DNA from 4 places in the Achromobacter sp. 1011791174 genome. Region 4 is predicted to be linked to each of the others. Evidence: predicted binding sites of a transcription regulator. Region 4 holds the regulator's gene; each other region holds the start of a gene.
What was found. Region 4 encodes NrdR, which represses ribonucleotide reductase genes. Its sites were predicted from a motif close to CACNANATNTNGTG; they were not measured.
Positions count from the first base shown of each region.

Region 1: AC6LJ5_RS25240 (ribonucleoside triphosphate reductase) is a predicted target of NrdR. The motif match lies at 3,678-3,691, and genes of this name have one in related genera.
Region 2: AC6LJ5_RS17185 (ribonucleoside-diphosphate reductase subunit alpha) is a predicted target of NrdR. The motif match lies at 1,291-1,304, and genes of this name have one in related genera.
Region 3: nrdA (class 1a ribonucleoside-diphosphate reductase subunit alpha) is a predicted target of NrdR. The motif match lies at 2,189-2,202, and genes of this name have one in related genera.

Region 1 is NZ_JCBANH010000099.1:15,891-20,473, forward strand. Features, by position in the region: gene AC6LJ5_RS25220 (M20 family metallopeptidase) at 1-1,376, shown strand, start outside; gene AC6LJ5_RS25225 (Bug family tripartite tricarboxylate transporter substrate binding protein) at 1,392-2,372, shown strand; gene AC6LJ5_RS25230 (LysR family transcriptional regulator) at 2,411-3,298, opposite strand; gene AC6LJ5_RS25235 (hypothetical protein) at 3,371-3,556, shown strand; gene AC6LJ5_RS25240 (ribonucleoside triphosphate reductase) at 3,698-4,583, shown strand, end outside.
Region 2 is NZ_JCBANH010000047.1:26,140-30,722, forward strand. Features, by position in the region: gene AC6LJ5_RS17185 (ribonucleoside-diphosphate reductase subunit alpha) at 1-1,147, opposite strand, end outside; gene AC6LJ5_RS17190 (indolepyruvate ferredoxin oxidoreductase family protein) at 1,452-4,583, opposite strand, start outside.
Region 3 is NZ_JCBANH010000052.1:5,537-10,119, forward strand. Features, by position in the region: gene nrdA (class 1a ribonucleoside-diphosphate reductase subunit alpha) at 1-2,017, opposite strand, end outside; gene AC6LJ5_RS18070 (ABC transporter ATP-binding protein) at 2,308-3,018, opposite strand; gene AC6LJ5_RS18075 (ABC transporter ATP-binding protein) at 3,015-3,794, opposite strand; gene AC6LJ5_RS18080 (branched-chain amino acid ABC transporter permease) at 3,791-4,583, opposite strand, start outside.
Region 4 is NZ_JCBANH010000135.1:8,542-13,124, forward strand. Features, by position in the region: gene AC6LJ5_RS28385 (YbhB/YbcL family Raf kinase inhibitor-like protein) at 1-631, shown strand, start outside; gene AC6LJ5_RS28390 (LysE family translocator) at 762-1,400, opposite strand; gene glyA (serine hydroxymethyltransferase) at 1,612-2,862, shown strand; gene nrdR (transcriptional regulator NrdR) at 3,062-3,541, shown strand; gene AC6LJ5_RS28405 (GlxA family transcriptional regulator) at 3,617-4,579, opposite strand.

The DNA.
Region 1 (4,583 bases), on a different contig from region 4:
AGTACGACGACGGCACCTTCCAGGCCGATCTGGCCCGCCGCGTGGCGTTCCGGACCGAGAGCGAGGAAGCCGGCCAGGCGGCCGCGCAGCACGCCTATCTGCGCGACGACATGGCGCCGCTGCTGGCCGGCCTGGGCTTTGCCTGTCGCATCCACGACAACCCGGCCGGCGCCGACCTGCCCATCCTGGTGGCGCGGCGCATCGAAGACCCGGCCCTGCCCACCGTGCTGCTGTATGGACACGGCGACGTGGTGCGCGGCAACGCGGCGCGCTGGGACGCCGGCCGCGATCCCTGGACGCTGCGCGTCGAGGGCGACCGCTGGTACGGGCGCGGCACCGCCGACAACAAGGGCCAGCACAGCATCAACCTGGCCGCGCTGCGCCAGGCCATCGCCGCGCGCGGCGGCAGGCTGGGCTTCAACGCCGTCTGGCTGATCGAGACCGGCGAGGAAGCCGGCTCGCCCGGCCTGGCCGCCTTCTGCGAGGCTCGGCGCGATGAGCTGGCGGCCGATGTCTTCCTGGCCAGCGACGGCCCGCGCCTGCACGCCGAGCGGCCCACGCTGTTCATGGGCTCGCGCGGCGCGGTGAATTTCGAGCTGTCGCTGCGCGCGCGCGAGCGCGGCTATCACTCGGGCAACTGGGGCGGGCTGCTGTCCAACCCCGCCATCGTGCTGGCCCACGCCATCGCCACGCTGGTGGACGCGCGCGGCCGCATCACGATGCCCGGCCTGCGTCCGCCGCCCATCCCGCTGGCGGTGGCCGGGGCCCTGGCCGAGCTGGACGTGGGCGGCGGCGCGGACGATCCCGCCATAGACGCGCATTGGGGCGAGCCCGGCCTGTCGGCCTCGGAAAAGGTGTTCGGCTGGAACAGCCTGGACGTGCTGACCTTCGGCGCCGGCGATCCGGCCAAGCCGGTCAACGCCATCCCGCCCGAGGCCTCTGCGTGGTGCCAGCTGCGCTTCGTGGTCGGCACGGACTGGCGCGCGCTGGAAACCCATGTGCGCGAACACCTGCGCCAGGCCGGCTTCGGCGAGGTTCGCATCCGCCTGGGCGCGCAGGCCGGCGCCACCCGGCTGTCCCCGGACAACGCCTGGGTCCGCTGGGCCGCGGCCTCGATCGAGCGCAGCACCGGCAAGCGGCCCGCGCTGCTGCCCAACCTGGGCGGCTCGCTGCCCAACGACATCTTCGCCGACCTGCTGGGCCTGCCCACGATCTGGGTGCCCCACTCGTACCCGGCCTGCGCGCAGCACGCGCCCAACGAGCACCTGCTGGGCAGCGTCGCCCGCGAGGGCCTGGCCATCATGGCCGGCCTGTTCTGGGACCTGGGCGACCAGGGACCGGCCCTGCGCGACGCCGCCGCGCCCCTTCGACCCTGACGCCGAGACCACGCCATGTCCATCAAGACCCGCGCCGCCGCAACCGCCCTGGCCCTGGCCGCCGCCGCTTGCGGCGCGACGGCGCACGCCGCCTATCCCGAACAGCCGATCAAGATCGTCGTGCCCTTCACGCCGGGCGGCGCGACCGACTCGGTGGCGCGCCTGCTGGCCAGCAAGCTGGCCGGCAAGCTGGGCCAGCCGGTCATCATCGAGAACCGCCCCGGCGCGTCCACCGTGATCGGCGCCGAGGCCGTGGCCCGCGCGCGACCCGACGGCTACACGCTGATGGTGTCGGGCAGCACCACCTATTCCGTGCTGCCCGCGCTCAAGACCGACCTGCCCTACGATCCGCTGCGCAGCTACGAACACATCGCCATCGTCTCGCTGGCGCCGCTGGTGCTGCTGGCGCGCAAGGACCTGCCCGCCAGCACGGCCGGCGAAGCGGCCGAGCTGGCCCGCAAGCAGAGCGGCAAGGGCGAACTGATGTACGGCACCTTCGGCCCGGGTTCCGCGCCCCACCTGGCCGGCGAGATGTACGCCGAGGCCGCCGGCGCCAGAATGACGCCGGTCCCGTACAAGGGCAGCGCGCCGCTGGTGACCGCGCTGATCGGCGGCGAGGTCGCGCTGGGCGTGGACACCGTGGCGTCCGCCGCGCCGCACGCCAAGGCCGGCAAGGTGCGCGCGCTGGCCGTCACCGGCGCGCATCGCTCGCCGCAGCTGCCGGACGTGCCGACCTTCGCCGAGGCCGGCCTGCCCGGCGTGTCCATGGTCGGATGGTACGGCCTGGTGGCGCCGGCCAAGACGCCCGCGCCGGTGCTGGATACGCTGGGCCGCGCGGTCGAGGAAGTCATGCGCGACCCGCAGGTGCGCAAGTCCATCGAGGACATGGCGATGGAGCCGGTGTTCATGCCTGGCCCTGCCTTCCGCGATCAGATTTCCAGCGAACTCGCCACCTTCGGCGCCGTCGGCAAGCGCGCCGGCATCACGCTGGACTGAGACAGGCGGCCATTTGCCCTGCCGCCTTCTGGCGGACCTCAAGCGGTGGAGAACGCCGCCAGCGCCTCCAGCACGGCGGCCGCCGCCGCGCCCGGCTCGGGCGCGGCGCGATAGGCCAGCGCCATCGGCCGCCTGAGCGGCGGCGACAGCGCGCGCCATTGCACGTCCGCGTGCCCCGCGTCCTCCACTTCGGCCAGCGGCAGGATGGCCGCGCTCTGGCTGGCCGCCGCCAGGCCCTTCAACGCGCCCGGGTAGCTCAGGGCCAGGAATGGCCTCGGATTGAAACCGGCCTGGCCAAACCAGGACGCGATCAGGCCGTGCATCTGCGTGCCCGGCGCGAAGCAGGCCCAGCGCCGCGTCGACAGCCATTCGGGCGTGACCGCCTCGGGCGCTTCCCATGAGGCGGGCAACAGCGCGACCATTTCGTCGTCGCGCCAGGGCGTCACGGCCACCCGGGCCGTGGCGGGCTGCGGACTGGCGACGATGGCCACGTCCAGCGTGCCGCCCTGCAGCCGCAACATCGCCTCGGCCGAACCCGCCGCTTCCAGTTTCACGTCCACGCCGGGCGCGCGCCGCCCCAAGGCCTCCAGCACGAGCGGCAGCAGGCGGATGCCGACGCCGGCCGACACGCCCACCTTCACCACGCCCACGCTGCCGGCGGCGCGGCGGCGCACGATGTCCACGAGATCGTCGCTGGCGGCCAGCAGCTTGCGTCCTTCCTCGACCAGCGCCCGGCCCGCCGCCGTCAGTCCGGCCTGACGCCGGCCGCGCAGCACCAGCGGAACCTGCATGCGCGCCTCCAGTTCCTTGATGTGCAGGCTGATCGTGGGCGGCGCCAGATGCAGCGCCTGCGACGCCGCCGCGAAGGTGCCCAGGTCGGCGATCGCGATCAGGGTCTGGATCTGATCCAGGTTCAGGTTACGCATCAGCTTTCCTGACGATTGAGGTCAGTTCATTCAACTTTACGGATGGCAGTGTATCTCCGAGCATGCTGCTCCATGAATCACGACACATCCGCACCGTCCTCCCGCCCCGCCGTCGAACCGACGCCGGACACGACCCGGCCCCGGCCGCGTTCCGCCGCGCCCGGGCTGCGCCGTCTGGGCGCGGCCTTGATGCGCCTGCTGCGCCGCGCCGAAAAGCGCGTCATCGAGCACTTCAGGGTGCCGCCGAACGGCGCTTGAAGGGATGCATTGCGTCTTTTCCCGCCCCGCCAGTGGGGTTTGCGCCCGATCAAGCGCCGGCCAAATCCGGCGCGGCCGCAACGCAATCAACACCATATGTGGTGATAGAGTTTTCGCACTCCACTACATATGGTGCCACCCATGCAGATTGAACACATCCTCAAGCGTGACGGCCGGGTCGTCGGATTCGACGCCGGCAAGATCGCCCAGGCCATCGCGGCGGCGGGCCGGAGCACCGGAGAGCTGGAGCCGCATGCCGCCCGGGCGCTGGCCGCCACGGTGGCCGAGGCCCTGACGCGCGACGGCAATGTCTGCCCCGGCGTGGAGACCATCCAGAACCATGTCGAGGAAGCGCTGGTGCGCGCCGGCCACTGGCGCACGGCGCGCGCCTACATCGTGCACCGCGAGCAGCACGCGCGGCTGCGCTCGCTGCGCCACACGCTGGTGGACGTGGAAAGCGCGATGGAGGAATACCTGGAGCAGCGCGACTGGCGCGTCAACGCCAACGCCAACCAGGGCTACAGCCTGGGCGGCCTGATCCTGAACGTGGCCGGCAAGGTCACGGCCAACTACTGGCTGTCCAATGTCTTCACGCCCGAGGCGGGCCAGGCCCACCGCGACGGCGACATCCACATCCACGACCTGGACATGCTCAGCGGCTATTGCGCCGGCTGGTCGCTGCGCCAGCTGCTGACCGAGGGCTTCAACGGCATCCCCGGCAAGGTCGAGGCCACGCCGCCGCGCCACATGTCGGCCGCCATCGGCCAGATCGTCAACTTCCTCGGCACGCTGCAGAACGAATGGGCCGGCGCGCAGGCCTTCAGCTCCTTCGACACCTACATGGCGCCCTTCATCCGCCGCGACGCCATGACCTACGCCGACGTCAAGCAGGCGATGCAGGAGCTGATCTACAACCTGAACGTGCCCAGCCGCTGGGGCACGCAGACGCCCTTCACCAACTTGACCTTCGACTGGACCTGCCCGGCCGACCTGCGCGAGCAGATCCCCTACATCGGCGGCGAGGAAA
Region 2 (4,583 bases), on a different contig from region 4:
GGTCGTCTGATACCGTGGTCAGGTAGCACGACGACAGCTGCGAGTGCAGCGTGCCCGAGTTGAACAGCGTGGGCGTGGAGCTCATGAAGTCGAACGAGGACAGGATCTCGTAGAACTCGATGGCGCGCGCTTCGCGGTTGGTCTCTTTCAGCGCCAGGCCCATGGCCACGCGCATGAAGAAGACCTGCGGCAGTTCGATGCGGGTGCCGCGGATGTGCAGGAAGTAGCGGTCGTACAGAGTTTGCAGGCCGAGGTAGCCGAACTGCAGGTCGCGGCTGGCGTCCAGCGCCTGGCCCAGCTTGGCCAGGTCGTATTGGGACAGGTCGGGCGACAGCAGGCCGCCTTCGATCCCGCGCGAGATGAAGGTGGGGAAGTAGTCGGCGTAGCGCTGGCTCATGTCGGCCTGCGAGACTTCCTGGCCCAGCACTTCCTTGCGGATCGTGTGCAGCAGCAGGCGGGCGGTGACCTGGCTGTAGGCCGGGTCTTTCTCGACCAGCGCGCGGGCGGACAGGATGGCGGACTTGAACACTTCGTCCACGGGGATGCCGTCGTACAGATTCTTGACGGTTTCCTTCAGGATCGCTTCGGTGTCGATGAACTCGGTCAGGCCCACGCCGGCGGCTTCGATGGTGGCGCGCAGGCCGGCGATATCGAGCGGACGGCGCACGCCGTTGTCGGTCACGTTCAGCGACGGGCCGGCTGCGGGGGTGGCGGCCTGCTGCTGCGCGTCGGCCGCGGCGGCCGCCGCGCGTTCCTGGGTGCGCTTCTCGCGGTACAGCACGTAGGAGCGGGCCACGTCATGCTCGCCCGAGCGCATCAGCGCCAGTTCGACCTGGTCCTGCACGTCTTCGATATGGAAGGTGCCGCCGCCGGGACGGTTGCGCACCAGCGCGTTGACGACCTGCTTGGTCAGCGATTCGACCAGCTCGCGCACGCGGGCCGAAGCCGCGCCCTGGCCGCCATTGACGGCCAGGAAGGCCTTGGTCATGGCGATGGCGATCTTGCTGGGCTCGAAACCGACCACCGAGCCATTGCGGCGGATCAGGTTGTAGCTGCCCCACTGACCGCCGTTGGCGTCGGTCGAAGCATCGGTTTGGGAGGGCGGCACGGCCGTGGGCCGGGTCACAGAGGCGATCGTAGTCTGCATGGAAGCTCCTGTGTGGAAAGCGCGTAGATAGGGCGCGACGGCATCGCGCCGGATACGGAATGGGTTCTGTTTTGAGGGGGATCGCGACGCTGGGACGGTGTCGTCCGGATGGCGTGGCCGACGGGAATCAGCGCTTGGGCGACCACAACATGTAGTGTAGCACCCCTCATTTCGCACTAATTCTAGTGATCGACTAAGACAGCTACAAGAAGAAGATGTGACCATGCCTCCAAAAGATTGTTACGAAATGCACTGGGCGCGCCCAGCAAGGCGCGCCCAGGATCGGACTCGTGAGAGCGAGTGTTTACGCGGTTTTGCGCAGGGGCATGTCGCGAGGCGCAGGCGCCGTATAGCTTTGCATCAAGCGCGCCAACTCGGTCCGGTACTTCTCGACGTTCGCGGCCTTCACGTGGCCGAAGCCGCGTACCGTTTCCGCGAGGGCGGCGATGGTGGCCGCCTGTCCGAGCTTGTCCGCGTTCAAGCCGTCGAGCAACTGATCCACGGTCTGGCGGTACTCGGCGATCAGGGCGCGTTCCATCTTGCGTTCGGCGGTCCGGCCGAACGGGTCGAGCCAGGTGCCGCGCACACGCTTGAAGCGGGCCAGCAGCTTGAGCGCGGTCATGGTGCGCGGACCCAGCGTCATCTTGCGCGGCACGCCGGTGCGCGGATCCTTGCGCGCGAAGATCGGCGGCGCCATGTGGAAGCGCAGGCTGTATTCGCCTTCGAACTGGTCCTGGAGCTGGGCCCGGAACGCGTCGCCGGTGTAGAGCCGCGCCACTTCATACTCGTCCTTGTAGGCCATGAGCTTGAACAGGCTGCGCGCCACCGCCAGCGCCAGCCGCGGCTTGGCGTCGGGCGCCAGTTCGCGTTCGCGCGCCGCGACCCGCTCGACCACGTCCTGATATTGACGGGCGTAGTCGGCGTCCTGGTAGGCGGTCAGGTCGGCCAGGCGGCGCGCGACGGCGTGCTCGAACGATTCCGGCACATGCAGTTGCACGACTTGGGCGCGCGGACGCAGCGCGGTCGAGAGCGCGTCGGGCTGGTGCGCCGCCAGGCGGCCGCTGTCGAAGGCGGCCCGGTTCGCGGCCACGGCCACGCCGTTCAGCTCGATGGCGCGGTTGATGGCGGCGTGCGACAGCGGCACGCCGCCGCGCTGCCAGGCATAGCCCAGCATGAACATGTTCGACAGGATGCTGTCGCCGAACAGGGCCAGCGCGGCCGCGTGCGCGTCGATCGCGGCGGTATGCGCATCGCCGGCGGCGTGGCGGATCTTGGCCAGCAGCGCCTCGGGGCGCATGGCCGCGTCCGGATTGCGGGTGAACTCCGACACCGGAGCCACATAGGTGTTCACGGTGACCTGGGTGTGGCCGTGGCGCAGCGCGCCCAGCGAGTCCGGCGCCACCGAGGCCACCGGGTCGCACAGGATGGCGGCGTCGGCCTGCTGCCAGTCCAGCCGCACGGGGCCGGGCTGGGCGCCGGCCGGCGCCAGCCGGATGTGGCTGACCACGGTGCCGCCTTTCTGCGCCAGGCCGGTCAGGTCGAGCACGGCGGCCGACAGGCCTTCCAGGTGCGCGGCCATGGAAATGATCGCGCCGATGGTGATGACGCCGGTGCCGCCCATGCCCGCCACCAGCAGGCGGTACGGCCGGTCCAGCGCGGCCGGCGCGGGCGCCGGCAGTTGCGCGATGAGCTGCTGCAGCCGCTCCTGGTCGGCCTTGGGCGCGGCGCTTTTCCTCGGCTTGCCGCCCATGACGGACACGAAGCTGGGACAGAAACCCTCGGCGCAGGAGTAGTCCTTGTTGCAGCTGGATTGGTCGATGGCGCGCTTGCGGCCGTAGGGCGTTTCCAGCGGCACCACCGACAGGCAGTTCGATTGCACGCCGCAGTCACCGCAGCCTTCGCAGACCGCGCTGTTGATCAGCATGCGGCGGGCCGGGTCGGGGAACTGGTTCTTCTTGCGGCGGCGGCGCTTTTCGGCGGCGCAGGTCTGGTCGTGGATCAGCACGGTGACGCCGGGAATCTCGCGCAGTTCGCGCTGCAGCGCGTCCAGCTCGCGGCGGTGGTGCACGCGGATGCCGCCCAGGTCCACGCCCTGGTATTTCTCGGGTTCGTCGGAGGTGACGACGATGCGGGCCACGTTCTCGCCGCGCAGTTGCTGGCAGATCTGCGGCACCGAGATCGGGCCGTCCACCGGCTGTCCGCCGGTCATGGCCACGGCGTCGTTGAACAGGATCTTGTAGGTGATGTTGGCGCGCGCCGCGACCGCCTGGCGGATGGCCAGGTAGCCGGAGTGGTAGTACGTGCCTTCGCCCATGTTCTGGAACACGTGCGGCATCTTGGTGTAGCGGGACAGACCGATCCAGTCCACGCCTTCGCCGCCCATCTGGGTCAGGCCGCCGGTGTCGCGGTCCATCCAGGCTGCCATGTAGTGGCAGCCCACGCCCGACAGGGCCTGGCTGCCCTCGGGCACCTTGGTCGAGGTGCTGTGCGGACAGCCCGAACAGAAGTAGGGGCGGCGGCGCATGCCGTCGGCCTCGTTGGACAGCGGCGCCTGGCACTCGAAACCGGCCAGGTCGCCGGCGGCGGGCAGGCCGGCCGCGCGGGCCAGCCAGGCTGCCAGCGGCCGCGCCAGCAGCGACGGGCGCAGCTGCCCGGCCGAGGGCACCAGCGCTTCGCCGTCAAAGCCTTTCTTGCCGATGACGGTGGGGCGGTCTGGCTGGTTGAACAGCAGGTCCTTGATCTGGCTTTCGACCACCGCGCCCTTTTCCTCGATCACCAGGATGTGCGAGAGGCCGCGCGCGAATTCCAGCAGGCGCCCGGCGTCCAGCGGCCAGGTCAGGCCGGGCTTGTAGATGCGTACAGGCGCGTTGGCGGTGACGGTGTCCACGCCCAGCCGCGCCAGCGCTTCCATGGTGTCCAGGTGCGCCTTGCCGACCGTGACGATGCCGGCCACGGCCTTGGGCGCCGGACAGGCGAGCTTGTCGATGCTGTGGCGGCGCGCGAAGGCGGCCACCGCCTTCATGCGCAGGTTCATGCGCGTCTCGACCGCCAGCGACAGGAAGTCGCGGGCCGAGTACTCCAGCATTTCGGGCGGCAGGTCCGGATCCGCCGGCATGTCGTAGTGTTGCGGCGGCGCGGGCGTGAAGGAATGGCCGCATTCGATGGTCTCGGACACGGCCTTGAACGCCACCCAGGCGCCCGAGTGGCGCGACAGCGCCCAGCCCCATAGCGCGAAGGTCTCGTATTCGTCGATGGACGAGGGATGCACGATGGGCATCTGCCAGCCGATCAGCGAGGCCTCGCTGGCGTGCGGGATCGAGGACGAGACGGCGGTATGGTCATCGCCCACCACCACCAGCACGCCGCCGTTGCGCGAGGCGCCCGCGGCATTGCCGTGGTGCAGGGCGTCGCCGGCGCGGTCCACGCCCGGACCCTT
Region 3 (4,583 bases), on a different contig from region 4:
GCCACAGCAGTTCGTACTTGTCCTTTAGGCGCTCGAATTCCGGCACCACCTGGCGCAGGATGCCGTCCTTGGACTGCTTGACCGACACCAGGCCGCGCGGCGGTTCGATGCCGTTGGTGGCGTTGGCGATCTGGCTGGACGTTTCCGAGGGCATCAGCGCCGTCAGCGTGGAGTTGCGCAGGCCGTGCTCGCGGATGTCGGCGCGCAGCGCTTCCCAGTCCAGGCGCAGCGGTTCGGCGCAGATGCCGTCCACGTCCTTCTTGTAGCTGTCGATCGGCAGCACGCCGGCGCTGTAGGTGGTTTCGTTGAAACCCGAGCAGGGGCCGAACTCGCGCGCCAGCTGCGACGAGGCCTTCAGCAGGTAGTACTGGATGGCTTCGAAGGTGCGGTGCGTCAGGCCCAGCGCGGCCGGTTCGGAATAACGCGTGCCGTGCTTGGCCAGGTAGTAGGCGTAGTTGATCACGCCCACGCCCAGCGGGCGGCGCTTCATGGTGGCGGCGCGCGCCGCCGGGATCGGGTAGCCCGGGTAGTCGAGCAGCGCGTCGAGCGCGCGCACGGCCAGGTCGGCCAGGCCTTCCAGTTCGTCCAGCGTTTCCAGCGCGCCCAGGTTGAAGGCCGACAGCGTGCACAGCGCGATTTCGCCGTCCGGGCCGTTGACATCGCTCAGCGCCTTGGTCGGCAGCGCGATTTCCATGCACAGGTTCGACTGGCGCACCGGCGCGACCTGGGGATCGAACGGGCTGTGCGTGTTGCAGTGGTCGACGTTCTGGATGTAGATGCGGCCGGTGCTGGCGCGCTCCTGCATCATCAGCGAGAACAGTTCCACGGCCGGCAGGCTGCGCTTGCGGATGGCGGGATCCTGCTCGTATTGCAGGTACAGGCGCTCGAACTCGTCCTGGTCGGCGAAGAAGGCTTCGTACAGGCCCGGGGTGTCGTGCGGCGAGAACAGCGTGATGTCCTGCGACTTGATCAGGCGCTGGTACAGCAGGCGGTTGACCTGCACGCCGTAGTCCAGGTGACGGATGCGGTTTTCCTCGACGCCGCGGTTGTTCTTGAGCACCAGCAGCGATTCGACTTCCAGGTGCCACAGCGGGTAGAACAGGGTGGCCGCGCCGCCGCGCACGCCGCCTTGCGAGCACGACTTGACCGCCGCCTGGAACATCTTGAAGAAGGGCAGGCAGCCGGTGTGCAGCGCTTCGCCGCCACGGATCTCGCTGCCCAGGGCGCGGATGCGGCCGCCGTTGATGCCGATGCCGGCGCGCTGCGACACGTACTTGACGATGGCGCTGGTGGTGGCGTTGACGCTGTCCAGATCGTCGTCGCATTCGATCAGCACGCAGGAGCTGAACTGGCGCATCGGCGTGCGCACGCCCGCCATGATGGGCGTGGGCAGCGAGATCTTGAAGCGCGACACCGCGTCGTAGAAACGCTTGACGTAGCCCAGGCGCGTCTGCGCGGGGTACTTCGCGAACAGGCACATCGCCACCAGCAGGTACAGGAACTGCGGGCTTTCGTAGATGCGCTTGGTGACGCGGTTCTGGATCAGGTACTTGCCCTCCATCTGCTTGACCGCGGCGTAGGCGAAGTTCATGTCGCGCCAGTGGTTGATGTAGCCGTTCAGCTCGTCGAATTCCTCGCGGCTGTAGTCGGCCAGCAGGTGCGCGTCGTACTTGCCCTGTTCGGTCAGGTTGCGCACGTGGTCGTACAGGTGCGGCGGCTCGAACTGGCCGTAGGCGATCTTGCGCAGGTGGAAGATCGCCAGGCGCGCGGCCAGGTACTGGTAGTTGGGCGTTTCCTCGGAAATCAGGTCCGCGGCGGACTTGATGATGGTCTCGTGGATGGCGTCGGTGCGGATGCCGTCGTAGAACTGGATATGCGAACGCATTTCCACCTGCGACACCGAGACGTTCTCCAGGCCGTTGGCGGCCCAGTCGATGACGCGGTGGATCTTGTCCAGATCGATGGGCTCCATACGCCCATCACGCTTGGTGACCATCATTGCTGCTTGTTTTTCCATGGCGGACTGCATAGCTCCTGCGGCTGGGAAAGGACGAGCGACGTCCTTCCGAGTGATCGGAATGTTCGGGTTCGAGATTGGGGCCGACCGCCAGGGCTGGCGGGGCATGTGCCGTCGCTCGGAAGCCCGTGCCGGATGGCGGCGGGGCTATCGAGGCGGCTGGAGTGACAACACTATAGGTAGTGTATCACTGGTTTGGGTTGACTAGATATTGTGCTTTATCAAGACCTACGGTTTCGTAGGGATATATGGGCGGATCGGGCCGGAAACGCGTACCCTCGGGCCGCGAACTATACCGAAAGATAGCGCAGCAGGCGCGCCTCGTCGTCGATGAAGGCCTGGGAATCGCCGCTCCAGGCCACCCGGCCCGTCTCGATGATGGCGTGGCGGTCGGCCGCCGCCAGCAGCGGTTCGAGGTTCTTGTCGATGCACAGCACCGCCAGCCCCGTGCGCTTCAGGCCGTCCAGCGCCCGCCAGATTTCCTCGCGCACCACCGGCGCCAGGCCCTCGGTGGCCTCGTCCAGGATCAGCAGGCGCGGATTGGTCAGCAGCGCGCGGCCGATGGCCAGCATCTGCTGCTCGCCGCCGGACAGGTGGCTGCCCAGGTGGCGGGCGCGTTCAGCCAGCCGGGGGAACAGCGCGTAGACGCGCTCCAGCGTCCAGGGCTGCGCCAGCCGCTGGCGGTTGTGCGCGGTGGCGACCAGGTTCTCGCGCACCGACAGATTGGGGAAAATGTGCCGGCCCTCGGGCACCAGGCCGATGCCGCACTGCGCCACCTGGTAGGCCGGCAGCGCGCCGATGTCGCGCCCGTCGAAGCGGATCTCGCCCCGGCTGGCGCGGTTCAGGCCCATGATGGCCTTGACCGTGGTGGACTTGCCCATGCCGTTGCGGCCCAGCAGCGAGACGAATTCGCCGGCCCCGATCTCCAGGTCGATCCCGAACAGCGCCTGGCTGGCGCCATAGTGCGCGGTGACGCCGCGCAGCGACAGCAGCGCGCTCATGCCGCGACTCCCTGCGGGCGGCGGTCCGCGCGCCGGCGTTCGCTGCCCAGATAGCATTCGCGCACCTGGGGATCGTTGCGGATCTCGTCCGCGCTGCCGCAGGCCAGGACGCGGCCGTACACCAGCACGGTGACGCGGTCGGACAGGGCGAACACCGCCTGCATGTCGTGCTCCACCAGCAGGATGCTGTATTGCCGGCGCAGCCCGTGCAGCAGCGCGGTCATGGCCTCGGATTCGTGCTGGCTCATGCCCGCCATGGGTTCATCCAGCAGCAGCAGGGTCGGGCGGCAGGCCAGCACCATGGCCAGCTCCAGCTGGCGCAGCTCGCCATGCGCCAGCGCGCCGGCCGGCACATCGGCGCGGCGGCCCAGGCCGGCCAGTTCCAGCGCCGCGCGGGCCGGTTCCCGCAGCGCCGGCGTCGCGCGCGCCGGCCGCCAGAAGCGGAAGCTGTGGCCGCGCCGCGCCTGCACCGCCATGGCCACGTTCTCCAGCGCGGTGAAGGGCTTGAACACCGAGGTGATCTGGTACGAGCGCGCCAGCCCGCGCCGCACGCGCCGTTCGATGGGCATGCGGGTCACGTCCACGCCGTCCAGCAGCACCCGGCCGCCGTCCGGCCGCAGCTCGCCGCTGAGCTGGCCGATCAGCGTGGTCTTGCCCGCGCCGTTGGGGCCGATCACGGCGTGCAGCTCGCCCGGCCGCACCTCCAGCGACAGATCGTCCGTGACGGTCAGGCCGCCGTAGCGCTTGAGCAGGTGTTCGACGCGCAGCGCGCTCATCGCGGTTCTCCGGTGGGGCAGGGCAGGGCGCGCGCGGCGGCCGGACGCCAGGGCGTTTCCGGCAAGGCGCCGTACAGGCCGCGCCGCGACAGCAGCACCACGCCCACGATCAGCAGGCCCATCGGCAGCATCCAGTGGTCGGTCAGCAGCTTGAGCCCTTCCTCCAGCAGCAGGAAGGCCAGGGCGCCGGCGACCGGGCCGAACAGCGTGCCCATGCCGCCCAGCGCCACCATCACGATCAGTTCGCCGGAGGTGGTCCAGGCCAGGTACGAGGGCGAGACATACAGCGTCAGATTGGCCAGCAGCACGCCCGCCACGCCGCACAGCATCGCCGACAGCACATAGGCCGCCAGCCGGTAGCGCAGCGTGGCGTAGCCCAGCGCGCGCATGCGCCGCTCATTGGCCTGGCAGCCGCGCAGCGCCATGCCGAAGGGGGCATGGATCAGCCGGTGCAGCGCGGCCAGCGCCAGCAGCAGCACGCCGAACGCCGCGTAGTACAGCGCCAGCGGCGTGTCGAGCCGGAACAGGCTGAAGTCGCTGCCGGCGAACAGCGACATGCCGTCGTCGCCGCCGTAGCCTTCCAGCCCGGTGGCCAGGAAATAGAACATCTGCGCGAAAGCCAGCGTGATCATGATGAAGGCGATGCCGGAGGTGCGCAGCGCCACGTAGCCGCTGACCAGGCCGACCAGGGCGCAGGCGCCGAGCGCGGCCGCCAGGTGCAGCCAGCCGTTCTCGATGCCGTGGTGGCTCAGCACGCCCACGGCGTAGGCGCCCAGGCCCAGGTACAGC
Region 4 (4,583 bases):
CGATACCGAGTCGATTCCCGAGCGCTACGCCTTCGGCAGGATCGACGCGCAATCGCACGTCGCGCTGGCTGATAACTTCAATCCGCAGTTTTCCTGGGACGACGCGCCGGCCGGCACGCAGTCCTTCGCGCTGATCTGCCACGATCCGGACGTGCCGTCAGTTCCCGACGACGTCAACCAGGAGGGCCGCGAAGTGCCCGCCAGCCTGCCGCGCGTCGATTTCTTCCATTGGGTGCTGGTGGACCTGCCCGCCGACCTGCGCGAAATCGACGAGGGCGCCTTTTCCAATGGCATCACGCCGCGCGGCAAGGGCGGCCCGTTGGCGCCGCTTGGCGCGCGCCAGGGTGTCAACTCCTACACGTCCTGGTTCGCCAGCGACCACGACATGAGCGGCGACTATTTCGGCTATGACGGCCCGTGCCCGCCCTGGAACGACGCGCTGGTCCACCGCTACGTGTTCACGTTGTATGCGCTGGACGTGGCCACGCTGGGCCTGCAAGGGTCCTTCACCGGCGAGGATGCGCTGCGCGCGATCCAGAAGCATGTGCTGGCCCAGGCTTCGCTGACCGGCACCTACACGCTCAACCCTGCCCTCGCGCCCAAGCAGATCGGGGCCACCTCGGCCTCCTGACGCCCCGCGCGGGCCGATCACGCCCTGTCGTCGGATCCGTCCGGCGGCAGGGCGTTTTCAATTGGGGCGATCCATTGCGGCCGCGGCTGCCGGTCGGGCGGAGGCCCGAGCCGGCGTCCATCCGCGCGCATCAGCCCGCCGCGCGTTTCAAGCGCAGCAGCGCCACGCCGAAGCTCACGAAGATCGAGCCCACCAGCCGGTTGAGCCAGGTCACGATGCGCGGCTGGCGCAGCAGCCGCCGCGCGCGATGGGCCAGCGCGCCATAGGCCAGCAGCGAGACCAGCGACATGCCCATGAAGATGCCCGTCAGGATGAGGAACTGCGGCAGCAGCGGTTCGCTCGCGTTCAGGAATTGCGGGAACAGCGCGGTGAAGAACAGGATGGGCTTGGGATTCATCGTCGCCACCAGCGCCGCTTCAAGGTACAGACGGCTGGCGCGGCGCGGCGCCTGTTGCGTGGCCTGTTCGGGCGGCGGCGCGATATTCGAGCGGCCAAGCAGATGGCGCAGGCCGATGTAGAGCAGATAGGCCGCGCCCGCGACTTTCACCAGCGTGAACAGCAGCGCCGACGATTGCAGCACCACGCCCAGTCCCAGCATGGCGGCGGCGGACAGCAGGAACAGCCCTGTCACGTTCCCCAGCGTCGACGGCAGCACGGCGCGCACGCCGCCCGCCGCGCCATTGCGGATGGCGAGCATGGTGGCGGGGCCGGGGCTGACCACGCTGACGGCGGCGACCAGCGAGTAGGTAAGGAGGGTGGCGGTTTGCATGAAAATTGCTCAAGGCGGCTTGAGGCCGGTTTCAGGGGGCGGAACGGCGCGCGTGGTTTTCGCGCCCGTGCATGGCATTTTGCGCCGATTGCCGGTAGATGGGGGGCAATTCCGCGCGCCCGACGGGGTAAACTAAGCGCCATTCTCCGGGTTTACCCCGGCCAGCCTTTCCCCGGTTTTTTCTCTTCTACTGCCTCAGGAACCCTCCGTCATGTTTGACCGCAACCTCACCCTGTCCAAGGCTGACCCGGATGTCTGGGCCGCCGTCCAGAAGGAAGACGTGCGCCAGGAACAGCACATCGAGCTGATCGCGTCCGAGAACTACGCCAGCCCCGCCGTCATGGAAGCCCAGGGCACGCAGCTCACGAACAAGTACGCCGAAGGCTACCCCGGCAAGCGCTACTACGGCGGCTGCGAATACGTGGACGTGGTCGAGCAGCTGGCCATCGATCGCCTGAAGCAGATCTTCGGCGCCGAAGCCGCCAATGTGCAGCCCAACTCGGGCTCGCAGGCCAACCAGGGCGTGTACATGGCCGTGCTCAAGCCAGGCGACACCGTGCTGGGCATGAGCCTGGCCGAAGGCGGCCACCTGACGCACGGCGCGTCGGTCAACGCCTCGGGCAAGCTGTACAACTTCATCTCGTATGGCCTGGACGAAAACGAAGTCCTGAACTACGACCAGGTCGAAAAGCTGGCCAAGGAACACAAGCCCAAGCTGATCGTGGCCGGCGCCTCGGCCTACGCGCTGCACATCGACTTCGAGCGCATGGGCCGCATCGCCCGTGAAAACGGCGCGCTGTTCATGGTCGACATCGCCCACTACGCGGGCCTGGTCGCTGGCGGCGCCTACCCCAACCCGGTTCCGCATGCAGACTTCGTCACCTCGACCACGCACAAGTCGCTGCGCGGCCCGCGCGGCGGCGTCATCATGATGAAGGCCGAACACGAGAAGATCATCAACTCGGCGATCTTCCCCGGCATCCAGGGCGGCCCGCTGATGCATGTCATCGCCGGCAAGGCCGTGGCCTTCAAGGAAGCGCTGGCCCCGGAATTCAAGGACTACGCGCAGCAAGTGGTCAAGAACGCCAAGGTGCTGGCCGATACGCTGGTCAAGCGCGGCCTGCGCATCGTTTCCGGCCGCACCGAAAGCCACGTCATGCTGGTTGACCTGCGCGCCAAGGGCATCACCGGCAAGGAAGCCGAAGCCGTGCTGGGCCAGGCTCACATCACGGTCAACAAGAACGCCATCCCGAATGATCCGGAAAAGCCCTTCGTGACCAGCGGCATCCGCCTGGGCACGCCGGCCATGACGACCCGCGGCTTCACCGAAGCCGAGGCCGAACTGACCGCCAACCTGATCGCCGACGTGCTGGACAACCCGCGCGACGAGGCCAACATCGCCGCCGTGCGCGCCAAGGTCAACGCACTGACCTCGCGCCTGCCGGTCTACGGCCGCAAGTAAGCGCCTGCGCTGTCCGCCCGGGAAACCGGGCGGCGGGGATGAAAAGGGACGGTTCCGCAAGGGCCGTCCCTTTGTTTTTGGCCGGACGCACGGTTGCTGGCAAAAATATCGGGGACGAATTCAGCCCTATTGACGATTTCCGCCGGACGGATCGTTACAATATGCTTAATTCTTGCCATCCGGCCTTCAGGGATCACACATGCGGTGTCCATTTTGCGGCAACCCCGAAACGCAGGTCGTCGACAGCCGCGTCTCGGAAGAAGGCGACGCCATCCGGCGCCGCCGCCGTTGCCTGTCCTGCGACAAGCGCTTCACTACCTATGAACGGGTGGAGCTGGCGCTGCCCTCGGTCGTCAAGCGCAATGGCAGCCGCAGCGACTACGATCCGGCCAAGCTGCGCGCCAGCCTGAGCCTGGCGCTGCGCAAGCGTCCCGTCAGTACCGGCGACGTGGATGCCGCCGTTTCCCGCATCGAAGAGCAGTTGCGGGCCAGCGGGCAGCGCGAAGTGCCCACCGAGCACATCGGCGAGCTGGTCATGAACGAGCTGCGCAAGCTCGACAAGGTGGCCTACGTGCGCTTTGCTTCGGTCTACAAGAGTTTCGAGGACATCGGCGAATTCGTCGAAGCCATCCGCGAGATGCAGGGGCCCTTGCTGCCCGGCAAGCTGCGCAAGGACTGAGCGGATCCGCCTGTTGTCGTCACGCCGCCGCTCGGGCGCCGTGGCAAGGTCGGCGCCCGAGGCCGACGGTCCGCTTCAGGCCGCCAGCTGCTGCCGCGCCATGCCGGGCGTTCGCGGCTCGAAGCGACGCCACACGCGCCGCATGTGCTGGGCCGAGCCAAATCCCGCCTTCTCCGCCACGCGCTCCAGGTCCAGCCGGGTTTCGCGCAGCAGGTCGCGCGCCAGCGCGACGCGTATCTGATAAAGATAGTCCATCGGCGTGCAGCCCGCGTGCAGGCGGAACAGCCGGGTCAGGTGGCGCGCGCTGGTATGGGCTTCCTGCGCCAGCGATTGCGCCGACCAGGGCGCCGCCGGGTTGCGCACCACCGCATCCTGTACCTTGTGGACGCCGGGATGCAGATGACTGCGGTGTTCCAGCCAGGGCGACAGGGCCGAATCCGTGCCGGCGCGGCGCTGGTAGACCAGCATTTCACGGGCGACCTCGCAGGCGATGCGCGGGCCGCAGTGGCGCGACACCATGTGCAGCGCGAGATCGATGCCCGCCGTGATGCCCGCGCTGCTGACCAGCGCGCCGTCCTCGACGAAGATGCGGTTGTCGAGGATCCGTGCGCTGGGATCCAGCGCCGCCAGCTGCGCCAGGCTGCCGTGATGGGTGGTGCATTCGCGCCCGCGCGTGAGGCCGGCGGCCGCCGCGAACAGCGCGCCGGCGCAGACCGTCATCAGCGTGAAGCCGTCGGCCGGTTGGCGCGCGGTCAGCCAGTCGATGATGGCGCGCGCCTGCGCATCGTCCAGCCGCGTCGGCGTGCCGACCACGCCGGAAACGATGACCAGCGCGTTGGCGGGCAATCTGGCCGGCAGCGGCTTGATGCGGGCCAGGTGCAGCCCCGCCAGGCCGCATTCCAGCTCCGCCTCCGGTCCGCAGAAATGCAGCGCGAACGTGCCGGGGCACAGCCTTTCGGCCACCCGGAACGCTTCCGCCGGACCGGCCAGGTCCAGCAGCACCAGGCCGCGCGTCAGCACGAAGTACACCGGGATCATGGCG